Regions from separate parts of the Streptomyces sp. NPDC102259 genome, predicted to be linked through region 4. Evidence: riboswitches for the same ligand, from Rfam matches in the RefSeq annotation. Region 4 holds a riboswitch; each other region holds the start of a gene.

Region 1 (3,201 bases), on a different contig from region 4:
GGGTCTCGCCGCTCGGGGCGTCGGCCGCCGTGCCGAAGTCGATGACCAGGGCCACCCGCTTCGTGTCGTCCCGCGCGGGCGTCCTCGCGCAGATCGCCGCGAAGGAGGCCGCGCCGCGCGGCTGCGAGGCGTCCTGGGAGTCCGCGCTCACCGCGAACCGGAAGCCCTGGACGTCGCCGTCGGCGGGGCGGGCGGTGGACGGCCCCTGGGTGGCGTACGTCCAGCGGTCGCCGGAACGGTCCCAGAAGGACCAGTAGCGGTAGCCGGCGGCCTGGGCCGACTGAACCGTGCCGGTCAGGGACAGCAGCAGCGCGGCGAGGACGAGGGCGGCGCACCGGCGCGTCACGGCTGTCGCTTCCTGCCACGGCCGCTGATCAGGAAGCCGATGCCGATACCGACGACGAGGAAGACGCCGACGATCCACCAGACGCCGTAACCGGAATCCGAGTCGTCCTTCTTGTCGGCGTCGGTGTCGGCCGCCTGATCGGTGGCCTTCGTCGCGGCCTGCGGGGCCGGGCCCGTCGCGTTGAGCTGGGCGACCAGGTCGGCGCCGCCGAAGTGGCGGGGGTCGGCGCCCATCGCGTGGGCCGCGAAGATCAGCTGGGCGTAGGCGGCGGGGCCGCTCTGCTTCGCCCAGGCCGCGGAGTTCTGCTCGAGCCAGCCGAGGGGCTTCTTCGCGAACTTGGTCCACCCCTGCGCGGCGAGGGCGACGACGGCGTCGGCGGTGTTGCCGTAGTCGGGCTGGTCCTCGGCGCCGGGGAGGGCGGACTTCAGGTAGCCGGCTTCCTGGACCGACTGGGCGAGGTACGCCGAGCCGTTGCGGGCGAGCTCGAACGGGGTGAGCGGCTCGGGGGAGTTGCCGCAGGCGTAGCCGTCCTTCGGCGCCGTGCCCGCCTTCGTCACGAACCCCTTGCCGAGGGCGCCGAGCACGCCCGCCGCCGTCGCGTCGGCGTTGGCCGCGAGTCCGCCCTTCTTGTCCGGCTGGTACGCGAACGCGCCGCCCTCGGCGTCGTCGTCGCACCGGATGGAGAGCTTGACGAGAGCGTCGTACGACGACTTGCCGGCCTTCTTCACCTGCGCGGGCTGCTGCCCGGCCGCCGCCATCGCCCCCGCCACGACGGAGGTGGAGTTCGCGTCGCTCGCGCCGCCGGGCGTGTAGCTCCAGCCGCCGTCGGCGTTCTGGACCGACTTCAGCCAGGTGACGGCCTTCTCGGTCTCGGCCTGGTGACCGCCCAGCGCGGCCAGCGCCTGGACGGCCGCCGCCGTGCTGTTGGTGTCCACCATCAGCTTGGCGTCGCACGCCTTGGCGGTGTCCGCGCGGAACGCGGCGAAGGCGCCGTTCGCGCACTGCTGCCCGGTCAGCCAGGCCACGGCCCGGTCGGCGGGAGTGACGCCCGTGGTCCGCTGCGCGAGCAGGGCCAGCGACTGGCGCCAGACGCCGTCGTACGTCGGATCGGTGGTCCCGTACAGCCCGTCGGATATCGCCACCGACGGGGTTGGGGTCGGGGACGGGGTGGCGGCGACGGCGGGGACGGCGACACCCAGCACGACGGTGGCGGCGGCCAGAGCGGCGGCGCTGCGGCGGATGTTCATGATCGGCGGGTGCCTCTCCCGGTCGGTGAGGTCACGCGGCCGGGCAGCACGGGACATCCCGGCGGCTCGGCTCCGTATACCTCGACGGTGCCGTGCGACGACGGGCCTGCCGACGCACGTGAGCCGGTCACGGTCCCGTACCGGGCGATCCGGCTTGCCACCGCGCCTACTTGGACGGCTCGGACGGCTCACGGTTGCGGGTCAGCGCCGGAATTGCACCGGCTTCCCCCTGTACGGGCGTGATGACGACGCGGCCACTCTACCGGCAGGTAGCCGGACGCCTGAGGGGTGGCTGTGAAAGCGCCCCGGGAGGGCCGGGAAGCCCCGATATCTTCTGACCATGACCCATACGGGGAGGGCGCCGGGCGGGCTGCCGGGCGAGCTGTCGGGCGGACTGCCGGGCGGACTGGCGGGCGGGCCGTTCGCCGAGCTGCCGGGCCGACTGCTCGGCTCGGGCCGAACGGCCGACGTGTACGAGATCGACGAGGCGTGGGTGCTGCGCCGCGACCGGGAGGGCCGGGAGGACTCGGCCGTCCTCGCGGCCGTGATGACACATGTGCGCCGGCACGGCTACCCCGCACCCGCCGTACGGCCCTCCGGCGCACGCGCCGACCTGGTGATGGAGCGGCTGGACGGGCCGACGATGCTCCACGCGTTCGGGGCGGGCGCCCTGGACGCCGAGGAGGCGGGGGCCGTCCTCGCCCGGCTGCTGCGCGAGCTGCACGCCCTGCCGGGACGGCTCTCGGCCGACGCCCGCATGCTGCACCTGGACCTCCACCCGGACAACGTGATCCTCACGCCCGACGGCCCCCGGGTCATCGACTGGGCCAACGCGGAGGAGGGGCGCCCCGGGCTCGACTGGGGCATGTCCGCGGTGATCCTCGCCCAGGTGGCCGTCTCTCCCCAGCCGATCGCCGGCCCGGCCCGGGCGATGCTGACCGCGCTGCTCGCCGACCCCTCCGAGGAGGGCCTGGCGGAGGCCCTACGGAGACGGGCGGCCAACCCGACGATGAGCCGCGAGGAGACACAACTCCTCCTGCCGGCAGCTGAGTTGATCAGGTCGACGGCGGGCTGCTGACCAGTAGTAGCACTACTGGGCCGCCCGCCAGACCGTCATGTCCGCGGTCACGAAGGCGATGTCCGGCAGCGCGGTCGACTTCACCTGGATCACGAGCAGCGCGATGTCCCCGGAGGGGTGCTTGACGCAGATCTCGCTGCCGGCCGCCGCCGCGGCGAGGGGGAGCCGGTGGCTCTTGGCGCCGGTGAGGAGGATGCGGCACGAGTCGAGGGAGCCGCCGGGGTCGCCGTACAGCATGGAGAACACGCTGGTGTCGCTCTCCAGCGCGCAGCCGGTCTGCTCGCAGGTGAAGCGGATGTCCCCCTTGCTGTCCTCGCGCCGGACCGGCTCCCTGACGTCCAGCGAGGTCTTCGCGTCGAGCCACTGGAGGGGGTAGGCGGTGGCCTGCGGTGTCTTGGGCGTGGTCGAGGAGGGGGCCGCACCCTCCTCCGCTGTGCGGTCACCGGCCACCGAGTCCGGCGCGGCTGTCGACGAGGACGCCGACGACCGCGTGGACCCGGACGGACCGGGCGTCGAGGACGCCCCGGCCG
Region 2 (3,201 bases), on a different contig from region 4:
GGCGCGGCACACCCGCGGGCCCGAGCAGGATGACGAGCGCCGTCACCAGGACCAGGGCCGCACCGGGCCAGGGCGGCAGGGAGATGGCGAGCACGGTGAGGCCCAGTCCGAGCACGGCCTTGTCCACGGGGTGGCGGTGGCGCCAGCGGCTGCTGTGCGCCGCCGCGTCGATCGGCAGCACGCGGGCTCAGGTCCGTTCGGGAGCGGACGCGTCGGAGGCGCTCTCGGACCTCTGAGCGCTCTCGGACACCTTGGCGTCGGCGTCCCCCTTGGCTTCCCCCGTGGCGTCCCGCTGGGCCAGGGCCCGGAGTTCGCCCTGCCGCCGCCCCCGGTGCAGACCGAAGTAGTAGGCGAGGACCCCCGCGCCGAGGGCCGCCTGGAGGGCGAAGAGGGCTGACTCGATCTCGCCGGACGGCGGTTCGTACAGGGGTGAGAACCAGGGTTCGTAGTCCGGCCGGATCTCGGTGATCGTCGTCTCCGCCTCCGTGTCGGCGCCCGTGAACGGCTCCTCCTTGTGGTCGCCGAGCCCGAGGGCCAGCGGCAGGACGGCCAGCGCGGCCACCACGAACAGCAGCAGGGCGTTGATCTTCGCGTTACGGCTCACCGGGCCACCGCCCCGGCACCGGTCCCGGCGTCGGTATCGGCGTCGCCTTCGGTCCCGGCGTCGGCATCGGCTTTGGTCCGGCCGGTCGGCACGAGCACGCCCAGCCTGGTCAGTTCACCCTTGCTGGACTGGGTCAGCAGCCGCATCACGAACACCGTGAGGAGCCCCTCGCTGACCGCGAGCGGGATCTGGGTGACGGCGAAGATGGAGCCGAACTTGCCGAGCGCGCCCGGGAATCCGCTGCTGGGGTCCGGGAAGGCGAGCGCCAGCTGCACGCTGGTGACGCAGTAGGTGGACAGGTCGGCCACGAACGCGCCGAAGAACACCGTGACCATCAGCGGCACGTCGAACCGCCGCAGCAGCCGGTAGACCGCGTAACCGGCCCAGGGCCCGACGACGGCCATGGAGAAGACGTTGGCGCCGAGCGTGGTCAGGCCGCCGTGGGCGAGCAACAGGGCCTGGAAGAGCAGGGTGATGGTGCCCAGCACCGCCATGATCGGCGGCCGGAACAGGATGGCGCCGAGCCCCGTGCCGGTGGGGTGCGAGCAACTCCCGGTCACCGACGGCAGTTTCAGCGCGGACAGGACGAACGTGAAGGCTCCGGAGGCGCCGAGGAGCAGGGTGCTCTCGGGATTCTCCTTGACCTCACGGGTGAGTGACCGTACTCCGTGGACGACGAATGGCGCGGATGCGACGCCCCAGGCGATCGCATGCGCCGGAGGCAGAAAACCCTCGGCTATGTGCATGGCTGAGCAGACCCTCTCCAGCACCTCGTGGATGGTTGACGTGCCTTGGCCGGTCTCCTGGCTCACGGGTACCACCGCCCGTGCTCCGCCTTCCCGGGTCCCAAGGACCCAGTGGCTGCCCGCGAGGGCCGGAGCCGGACTTCCCGATCACAGTGGCGAGGGCCGCACCGGCATCACACCGGATTTCCCGTTCACCGAGGCGTGGTGACAGTAGTGCCCGCACAGAGGCTCTGACAAGCGGAGATGCGAGGCGCGAGGACGGCGGACGACGTCGCCCCCGGCGCACGCCGCCGTCCGAGGGCCCGACGAAATGCCGTGACCGTACGGTCGGCGTAGGGCCCGCCGACAGGGCACCGTCGGTCAGGCCGACCTGATCCGAACGACAGGCCCTGGGCGGCCCCGCAGCCCGCCGGACGCACCCAAGGGCACTCCGCCGCCGTACCGTTCGGTGGGAACATGTGTCCGACCATGCTTCATCCGAACGGGGAGACCATGACCGGCCCGCACGCGCCCGAGCCGTTCCTCGACGGATTCGACCGGATCCTGGCGGACGCCGCGACCACGGGCCGCAGGCTGACCCGCGACGAGATCGAGTCCCGCCGGGCGCTCGGCGCACGGGCGGCCGAGGCCGGACGCGGCTGGCGCGGTCTGGTCCGCGCGCATCTCGCGGCCGGCCGGGAGAGCCGTCCACGGGACGCCGATCCCGACAGCGTCCTCGCCGTCGTCGAACAGGCCGTGGACGCCTTCGCCGACGGCTACGAGCGCGCACAGCGGCTGGTGATCCGCGAAGAGGAGGCGGCCCGCCGCGAGTTCATCGACGACCTGCTCCACGGGCGCGGGCCCGCCGGCCAACTCGCCGCCCGTTCCGAACGGTTCGGCCTACGGCTGTCCCGCGCCCACGCGGTCGCGGTGGCCGAGGGCCCGGAGAGGTACGACGAGACCGACCCCGTTCCCCGGCAGGTGGCGGACGAGCTGTACGGCCGCTTCGAGAACCGCCGCATCCTGTTCACCACCAAGGACGGCCGGATGGTGTGCATCGCCCCCGCCGACCAGGACGAGGTCCTCATCCACTTCGCCCAGCAGGCCCGCGCCGCCGCGGGCCGGGCCCAGGTCGCCATCGGCCGGCCCAGGCCGGGCCCGGTCGGTATCGGGCACAGCTACGAAGAGGCCCTCAACACCCTGGACGTGGCCCAGCGCATGGGCCTCGACGAGCCGCTGCTGCGCGCCTTGGACCTGCTGGTCTTCCCCGTCCTGGCCCGGGACCGGCAGGCACTGGTGGACCTGGTGCAGAGCGCTCTGGGACCGCTGGAACGGGCGCGCGGCGGGGCACAGCCCCTGCTCGACACCCTCACCGCGTACTTCGACACCGGCTGTGTGGCCGCCGCGACGGCCCGGCGGCTCTCGCTCAGCGTGCGGGCGCTCACCTACCGCCTGGCCCGCATCCACACGCTGACCGGCACCGATCCCACCGACCCCGCCCACCGCTACACCTTGCAGACCGCGGTCATCGGCGCCCGACTGCTCGACTGGCCGACCAGACCCCTGAACCCGGCCGAGGTCTCCTCATAGGGGTACACGCTGCGCTCGACGGCCGGGTGGGAGAATACGTGCCCAGGTCCACGCTGCCGTGGCGGCCGGGCGTTTCGGGGGCATGCAGGACCGGAAGGAAGCGTGCGGCATGATCGAGTGGGTGTCCCTCCGGGCCGGCGCCCGGCCCGTGCCCCAGCCCGTCTCCACCCCGGTGGTGTGGGCCACGGCCTTCGGCGGCGCGCTCGTCCTGGTGGCCGTGCACAACATGCTGGTGGGCTCGGACCGCCCCGGGTTCGCGCTGGCCGCCCTGTCTCTCCTGGC
Region 3 (3,201 bases), on a different contig from region 4:
GAAGACGCCCCCGCGGTCGATGTCGCCGACGACGAGCACGGGCAGCCGCGCGCCCCGCGCGATCCCCATGTTCACGATGTCGGTCCGCCGCAGGTTGATCTCGGCCGGACTGCCCGCCCCCTCACAGATCACCGCGTCATACGTGCCCCGCAACTCGGCGAGGCAGTCGAGAACGGTTCCGAGGAGTTTCTGCTGCCGTCCGCCGTGATACCCACGGGCGCTCATCTCGCCCACCGGCTTGCCGAGGAGCACGACCTGACTGCTCTGTTCACCGCCCGGCTTGAGCAGCACGGGGTTCATCAGCGCGGTCGGCTCCACCCGGCAGGCCTGAGCCTGCATGGCCTGGGCTCGCCCGATCTCGGCGCCCTCCGTCGTCACGAACGAGTTCAGGGACATGTTCTGCGCCTTGAAGGGCGCGACCTTCACCCCCTGCCGCACCAGCCACCGGCAGATCCCGGCCGTGACGACGCTCTTGCCGGCGTCGGAGGTGGTGCCGGCGACGAGGAGACCCCCGCCCAGACCCCCGCTCATGTCGTACGCCCCTTCAGCTGGTTCCCCTGGTTCCTCTGGTCGCGCTGGTTGCTCGCGACGATGCTCGTGGCGACGACGCGCGCGGCGACGGTCACGCCGAGCGCGAGCAGACCGACGCGGCGGGAGAGCCGCGCGGCACGTTCGATGTCCCGGGCGACGACGGGCCGCCCGGCCGCGCCGTTCAGCACGGGCCGGTGCTCGACCCGCCCGGCGTACGACAGGGTCCCGCCCAGCCGCACCCCGAGGGCGCCCGCGAACGACGCCTCCACCGGCCCGGCGTTGGGGCTCGGATGCTTACGGGCGTCGGCCCGCCAGGCTCGTACGGCGCCTCGGGGATCGCCTCCCGCGACGGTGGCGAGCACGGCGGTCAGCCGGGCTCCCGGCCATCCGGCGACGTCGTCGAGGCGGGCGGCGGCCCAGCCGTACCGCAGATACCTCGGCGACCGGTGACCCACCATCGCGTCCAGGGTGTTGACGGCCCGGAACCCGACCAGGCCCGGCACTCCGCCCACGGCTCCCCACACCAGCGCCCCCACGACGGCGTCGGAGGTGTTCTCGGCGACGGACTCCACGACCGCCCGGGCGATCCCGTCGGCGTCCAGCGCCTGCGGATCCCGCCCGCACAGATGCGGCAGCCGCTCCCGGGCGGCCTCGACGTCCCCCGCTTCGAGCGCCCGCCCGATGGCCCGGGCCTCCCGGACCAGCGAACTGCCCCCGACCACGGCCCAGGTGGCGGCGGAGACCAGAGCGAGTGAAGCGGCGGGGGAACGGCGTACGGCCTGCTCGGCGACTGCTCCCAGGGCCACGACCCCGCCCGCGCACACGACGGCGTGGAGGGCGCCCTGTCCCCGGTGGTCCCGCCACAGCAGCCGCTCGACGGCACCGGCGGCCCGCCCGAACGCGGCGACCGGATGCCCTCGGCGCGGATCGCCGAGCAGCAGGTCGCCCAGGAGGCCGGTGGCGGCGCCGTACGCGTAGAGGCGATCGGCACGCATCGGCTCAGCCGGCCGTGGGGTCGGGCAGCGACCTGGTGCTGTACCTCAACGGCCGAGCGAGCATGGCGATATGTCCTCACTCAGGGTGTCCACGCCCTGGTTCGACGAGACCGGCGGCGAGAGTTCCTGGCTCCCGGGGGTTTCTACCCCGGTCACAGTGGCGGGACCGCGCCGGATTCACACCGGCTTCCTCTTCTGCTGCCGTACATGGCTCGGGCAGTCCACCACGGCCCGCAAGAGCCGTCAACTTGCTGTTGACCTGCGAGGCTGGAGTGTGCAGAACCCCACACGGGGCCGGTCGGCGGGGCCGCGAACGCCAAGGGGTGCGGGACGGTGATCCGTCCCGCACCCCAGGGGTGTTCGGATGGTGCGTCAGGCGACGATCAGTGAGATCCCGTACGCCACCGCCGCCGCGCAGGCCGCGAAGCAGGCGTACGTGCCGGTCACCGCGAGGGTGGCCGAGCCGCCCTGCGCCGACGCGCGTTCCTGCCGCGACAGGCCCATGATGCCGAGGGTGAACAGGGCGACGAGGCCTACGGTGACCACGAGGCTGACGCCGAAGACGGAGCCCAGGGCTGCCCAGTCGATCTTCATGCTGCTTCTCTTCCTTCGTGCCGGGTGCGCGGGCTCAGACGGCCGCGGCCGGCGGAGCGGCGGGGGTCGCGGGCTCTGCGGACGGGGCGGGGATCGTGGCCGTCAGGTCCGCCGTGAGGCCGGCCGTGAGGTCCTCGGCCAGGATGCCGGCGGGCGGCGGGGTGACGGCGGCGATCGCCGTCGTGACGACGCCCGCGGGCTCCTCGGGCTCGTTGACGTTCGAGGCGTCGACGACCTCGCGCCGGGAGACCTTCCAGATGGCCGCGCTGGAGGCGATCAGGAAGACCGCCACGAGGGCCGTGCCCCAGTCGCCCAGGCCGGTGACGGCCTCGGCGAGCGCGCCCACCAGGGCCGCGGCCGGGAGCGTCAGGCCCCAGGCGACGAACATCCGGGTCGCCGTCGACCAGCGGACCACCCCGCCCTTGCGGCCCAGCCCGGCGCCCATCACGGCACCGGAGACCGAGTGCGTGGTGGAGAGGGAGAAGCCGAGGTGCGAGGAGGCCAGGATGACCGTGGCCGCGCTGGTCTGGGCGGCGAAGCCCTGCTGCGGCTGGAGGTCGGTCAGGCCCTTGCCCATGGTGCGGATGATCCGCCAGCCGCCGAGGTAGGTGCCGAGCGCGATGGCCAGGCCGGCGGAGAGGATGACCCAGGTGGGCGGGTCGGAGTCGGGGGCCACGACACCGCCGGCCACCAGGGCCAGGGTGATGATGCCCATCGTCTTCTGCGCGTCGTTGGTGCCGTGCGCGAGGGAGACCAGGCCGGCCGAGGCGATCTGGCCCGTGCGGTAGCCCTTCGCCGCGGCCTTGCCGTCGGCCTTCTTGCCGAGGGTGTAGGAGAGGCGGGTCGCGAGCATCGCCGCGACGCCCGCGACGATCGGCGCCGCGATCGCCGGGATCAGCACCTTGGTGACCAGCGCGTCACCGTGCACCGCGCCCGTGCCGGCCGACGCGATGGTGGCGCCGATCAGACCGCCCATCAGGGCGTGCGAGGAACTGGACGGCAGGCCCACCAGCCAGGTCAGCAGGTTCCAGAGGATCGCGCCGACCAGGGCGGCGAAGATGACCTCGGGACGGATGCCGGT
Region 4 (3,201 bases):
GTGCCCGGTGCGCCACCGGCACCGGCTGCCCGGTGACCGACCGGGCTCCTTGCCTCCACGGGGCCGGGGCTTCCCCGGCGAGCACGGCATGGAGAAGATCGTCCTGGAGAGGATCGTCCTGGAGAAGATCGTCCATGACCTGTGCGTCCCAGTGGATCCTGGAAGGAAGCGACGAGATCATGCGCGTCATCGTGGCCCGCGGCCTGACGGAGGCATCCGGATGAACGACATCGAGGACCCCGTCCTGCTGCACACCGCCGGCCGAGCCGCCCACATCACGCTCAACCGACCGAGGGCCATCAACGCCCTGAACCACACGATGGTGCGCCGGATCGACGAGGCGCTGGCCGTCTGGGAGCGCGACCCGGGCGTCGGGGCCGTCGTCCTCTCCGGGGCGGGGGAGCGCGGCCTGTGCGCGGGCGGCGACATCCGCGCCGTCCACGACGACGCCCGCGACGGCGACGGCACCGCCTCGGCCGCCTTCTGGCGCGACGAGTACCACCTCAACGCCCGCATCGCCCGTTACCCCAAGCCCTACGTCGCCCTGATGGACGGCATCGTGATGGGCGGCGGTGTCGGCGTCTCCGCGCACGGCAGCGTCCGGGTGGTCACCGAGCGGTCGAGGATCGCGATGCCCGAGACCGGCATCGGCTTCGTGCCGGACGTCGGCGGCACCCATCTGCTCGCCCGCGCCCCCGGCGGACTGGGCACCCATCTCGCCCTGACGGGGGCGCAGATCGGCGCCGGGGACGGGGTGTTGTGCGGGCTCGCCGACCACTACGTACCGTCCGGGTCGCTCCGCGACTTCGTCGACGACCTCGCCGAGCTGCCCGTCCGGGAAGCCCTGGACCGCCATGCACAGCCGCTGCCCGCGGGGGAGTTGGCGGGGCGCCGGGAGTGGATCGACAGCTGTTACGCGGCCGACACCGTCGAGGAGATCGTCCGACGGCTGTTCGCCCACGGCGACCCGGCGGCCAAGGAGGCCGCTGAGACCCTGTCGGCCAAGTCGCCCACCGCACTCAAGGTCACCCTGGCCGCCGTGCGCCGCGCCGCGCGGCTCGGCGCGCTGGAGCGGGTGCTGGAACAGGAGTACCGCGTCTCCTGCGCGGCCCTGACCACGCCCGACCTGGTCGAGGGCATCCGGGCCCAGGTCATCGACAAGGACCGCGACCCGCGTTGGTCGCCGGCCACTCTCGCCGAGGTCACGGCGGCCGACGTGGAGCGCTTCTTCACTCCGCTCGGCGAGCGTGAACTCGGGCTGCCCGGACCCGATGCGACCCCGGATGCGACCGCGGAGGCGGCCCCGGAGGCAGCCCGGTGAGCCGAACCGACGCGGTGATCCGGGCCACTTGGCCGTGGAGAGGGGTATCACGCCAGGTGGGGCGGTATTGGCCGACGGCCCCACACGCGGTACCGTCGCTCTGATATCGACGACGGCGAGACGGAAGCCGGTGGGAATCCGGCACGGTCGCGCCACTGTGGACGGTGTACCCCGAAGGGGCGCACCGCGAGTCAGACCCGTGGCCGTCGTCATGTGCACCACCGAGATGGGACGCGAACTCCCAGAGGAGGTCTTGCCATGGCGCAGCATGTCGCCCAGCCGACTACCAGCACGCCCGTCGTACCCGCCAAGTTGCCGTTGAAGGACATCGCCCCGTGGGCGGTCTTCTTCGGCGTCCTGATGCTGGTCCTGCTGTACTTCGTCGGCGCGGAGCAAGGCGCGACCGCCGTCGTCTCCGGCGAGGACGTTCACGAGTGGGTGCACGACGCCCGCCACCTGCTCGGTTTCCCCTGCCACTGATCCGAGGGGAACCCCAGCACACCCATGAACTCCGCAACGGTAAGGAATCTGCTCGTGCGGGGCATGCTCGCCGGCCTCGCCGCCGGCGTGCTCGCCCTGATCGTCGCCTACTTCCTCGGTGAGCCGAACGTCGACAGCGCGATCGGCTTCGAGGAGTCCCACGCCGCAGGCCACGAGCACCACGAGGTGGAACTCGTCTCCCGCAGCCTCCAGTCCACGGCCGGCCTCGCCACCGGCGTGCTGATCTACGGGGTGGCCTTCGGCGGCATCGCCGCCCTCGCCTTCTGCTTCGCCCTCGGCCGCGTCGGCCGGTTCACCCCGCGGGCCACGGCCCTGCTCCTGTCGGGGACCGCCCTGCTGGCCGTGTACGTCGTGCCGTTCCTGAAGTACCCGGCCAATCCGCCCGCGGTCGGCGACGCCGACACCATCGGCAAGCGGACCACCCTGTACTTCCTGATGATGGTGCTCAGCGTCCTCCTCGCGGTCGCCGCGGTGATCCTGGGCAAGCGGCTGGCGCCGAGGCTGGGCGCCTGGCACGCCACCGTCGCCGCCGTCCTCGGCTTCGTGCTCGTCATCGGAGTGGCCTACGAGTTCCTGCCGGCCGTCAACGAGGTGCCGAGCGACTTCCCGGCGGCCCTGCTGTGGCGGTTCCGCCTGTCCGCCCTCGCCCTGCAGGTCACGCTCTGGACGGGCTTCGGCCTCGTCTTCGGCGAACTGGCCGAACGGCTGCTGCACCCCAGGCCCGCCACGGTGACCGCGGGCACGCCGGTGGCCGCCCCCCGGTGACCTGACCGGCGTCACGACCCGACGAGAGGGCCCACGGAAACCATCCCGGGGGCCCTCTCGCGTGCGCGGGCCCGCCGTGATGATCGTGGCCGCACGTCGGGACCGGTCGGCGCCCGCGCCCGAGACCACCGACCTGCGGCCTGCCCAGGACCGGGCGTCCGCGGGCTGAAAGCCTCGCCCCGCCGGCCCGTGCCGAGGACTCCGAGCCCGCGCCGGTGGCGAGGCCCACCCGCTACGCCCCCTCCACCTGCGACCCGCTCCACCCCCTCCACCTGCGACCCGAGGACCTGGTCGCCCGTACGATCGAGTCCGCTGCCACGGCCCGCGTTCCGCTCACGGGCACCGGCCGGATCCCTGGGGAGGGACTGTGATCGCCGTAGTAGGCGCCGGACTCATGGGCGCGGCCACCGCCTGGCAACTGGCCCGCGGGGGCCACGAGGTCACGCTGATCGAGGCGTACGACGTCGGCCACCGGCACGGCAGCTCGCACGGCAGCTCACGGATCTTCCGGCGGGCGTACGCCGACCCTCTCTACGTACGGCTGACCGGACAGGCGTACGAGCAGTGGCGGGAGCTGGAGGACGACAGCTCGACCCCCTTGCTGCGCACGACCG

What was found. Region 4 has a riboswitch for cobalamin ahead of ACIRPU_RS34505 (CbtB-domain containing protein). Riboswitches for the same ligand answer to the same signal wherever they lie in the genome.
Region 1: it holds a riboswitch for cobalamin, as region 4 does, so the genes downstream of both, ACIRPU_RS03645 (prenyltransferase/squalene oxidase repeat-containing protein) here and ACIRPU_RS34505 (CbtB-domain containing protein) in region 4, are expected to answer to the same signal.
Region 2: it holds a riboswitch for cobalamin, as region 4 does, so the genes downstream of both, ACIRPU_RS05750 (energy-coupling factor ABC transporter permease) here and ACIRPU_RS34505 (CbtB-domain containing protein) in region 4, are expected to answer to the same signal.
Region 3: it holds a riboswitch for cobalamin, as region 4 does, so the genes downstream of both, ACIRPU_RS25305 (cobalamin biosynthesis protein) here and ACIRPU_RS34505 (CbtB-domain containing protein) in region 4, are expected to answer to the same signal.

The regions. Positions count from the first base shown of each region.
Region 1 is NZ_JBIWMA010000001.1:815,325-818,525, forward strand. Features, by position in the region: gene ACIRPU_RS03640 (SCO2322 family protein) at 1-346, opposite strand, end outside; gene ACIRPU_RS03645 (prenyltransferase/squalene oxidase repeat-containing protein) at 343-1,593, opposite strand; cobalamin riboswitch at 1,715-1,856, opposite strand; gene ACIRPU_RS03650 (phosphotransferase) at 1,934-2,671, shown strand; gene ACIRPU_RS03655 (serine/threonine-protein kinase) at 2,684-3,201, opposite strand, start outside.
Region 2 is NZ_JBIWMA010000002.1:247,990-251,190, forward strand. Features, by position in the region: gene cbiQ (cobalt ECF transporter T component CbiQ) at 1-181, opposite strand, end outside; gene ACIRPU_RS05745 (energy-coupling factor ABC transporter substrate-binding protein) at 188-604, opposite strand; gene ACIRPU_RS05750 (energy-coupling factor ABC transporter permease) at 601-1,350, opposite strand; cobalamin riboswitch at 1,380-1,592, opposite strand; gene ACIRPU_RS05755 (PucR family transcriptional regulator) at 1,843-2,919, shown strand; gene ACIRPU_RS05760 (hypothetical protein) at 3,029-3,201, shown strand, end outside.
Region 3 is NZ_JBIWMA010000011.1:230,486-233,686, forward strand. Features, by position in the region: gene ACIRPU_RS25300 (cobyric acid synthase) at 1-531, opposite strand, end outside; gene ACIRPU_RS25305 (cobalamin biosynthesis protein) at 528-1,526, opposite strand; cobalamin riboswitch at 1,626-1,768, opposite strand; gene ACIRPU_RS25310 (hypothetical protein) at 1,899-2,120, opposite strand; gene ACIRPU_RS25315 (anion permease) at 2,155-3,201, opposite strand, start outside.
Region 4 is NZ_JBIWMA010000021.1:73,755-76,955, reverse strand. Features, by position in the region: gene ACIRPU_RS34510 (enoyl-CoA hydratase/isomerase family protein) at 221-1,321, shown strand; cobalamin riboswitch at 1,401-1,543, shown strand; gene ACIRPU_RS34505 (CbtB-domain containing protein) at 1,580-1,801, shown strand; gene ACIRPU_RS34500 (CbtA family protein) at 1,826-2,587, shown strand; gene ACIRPU_RS34495 (hypothetical protein) at 2,803-2,958, shown strand; gene ACIRPU_RS34490 (FAD-dependent oxidoreductase) at 2,955-3,201, shown strand, end outside.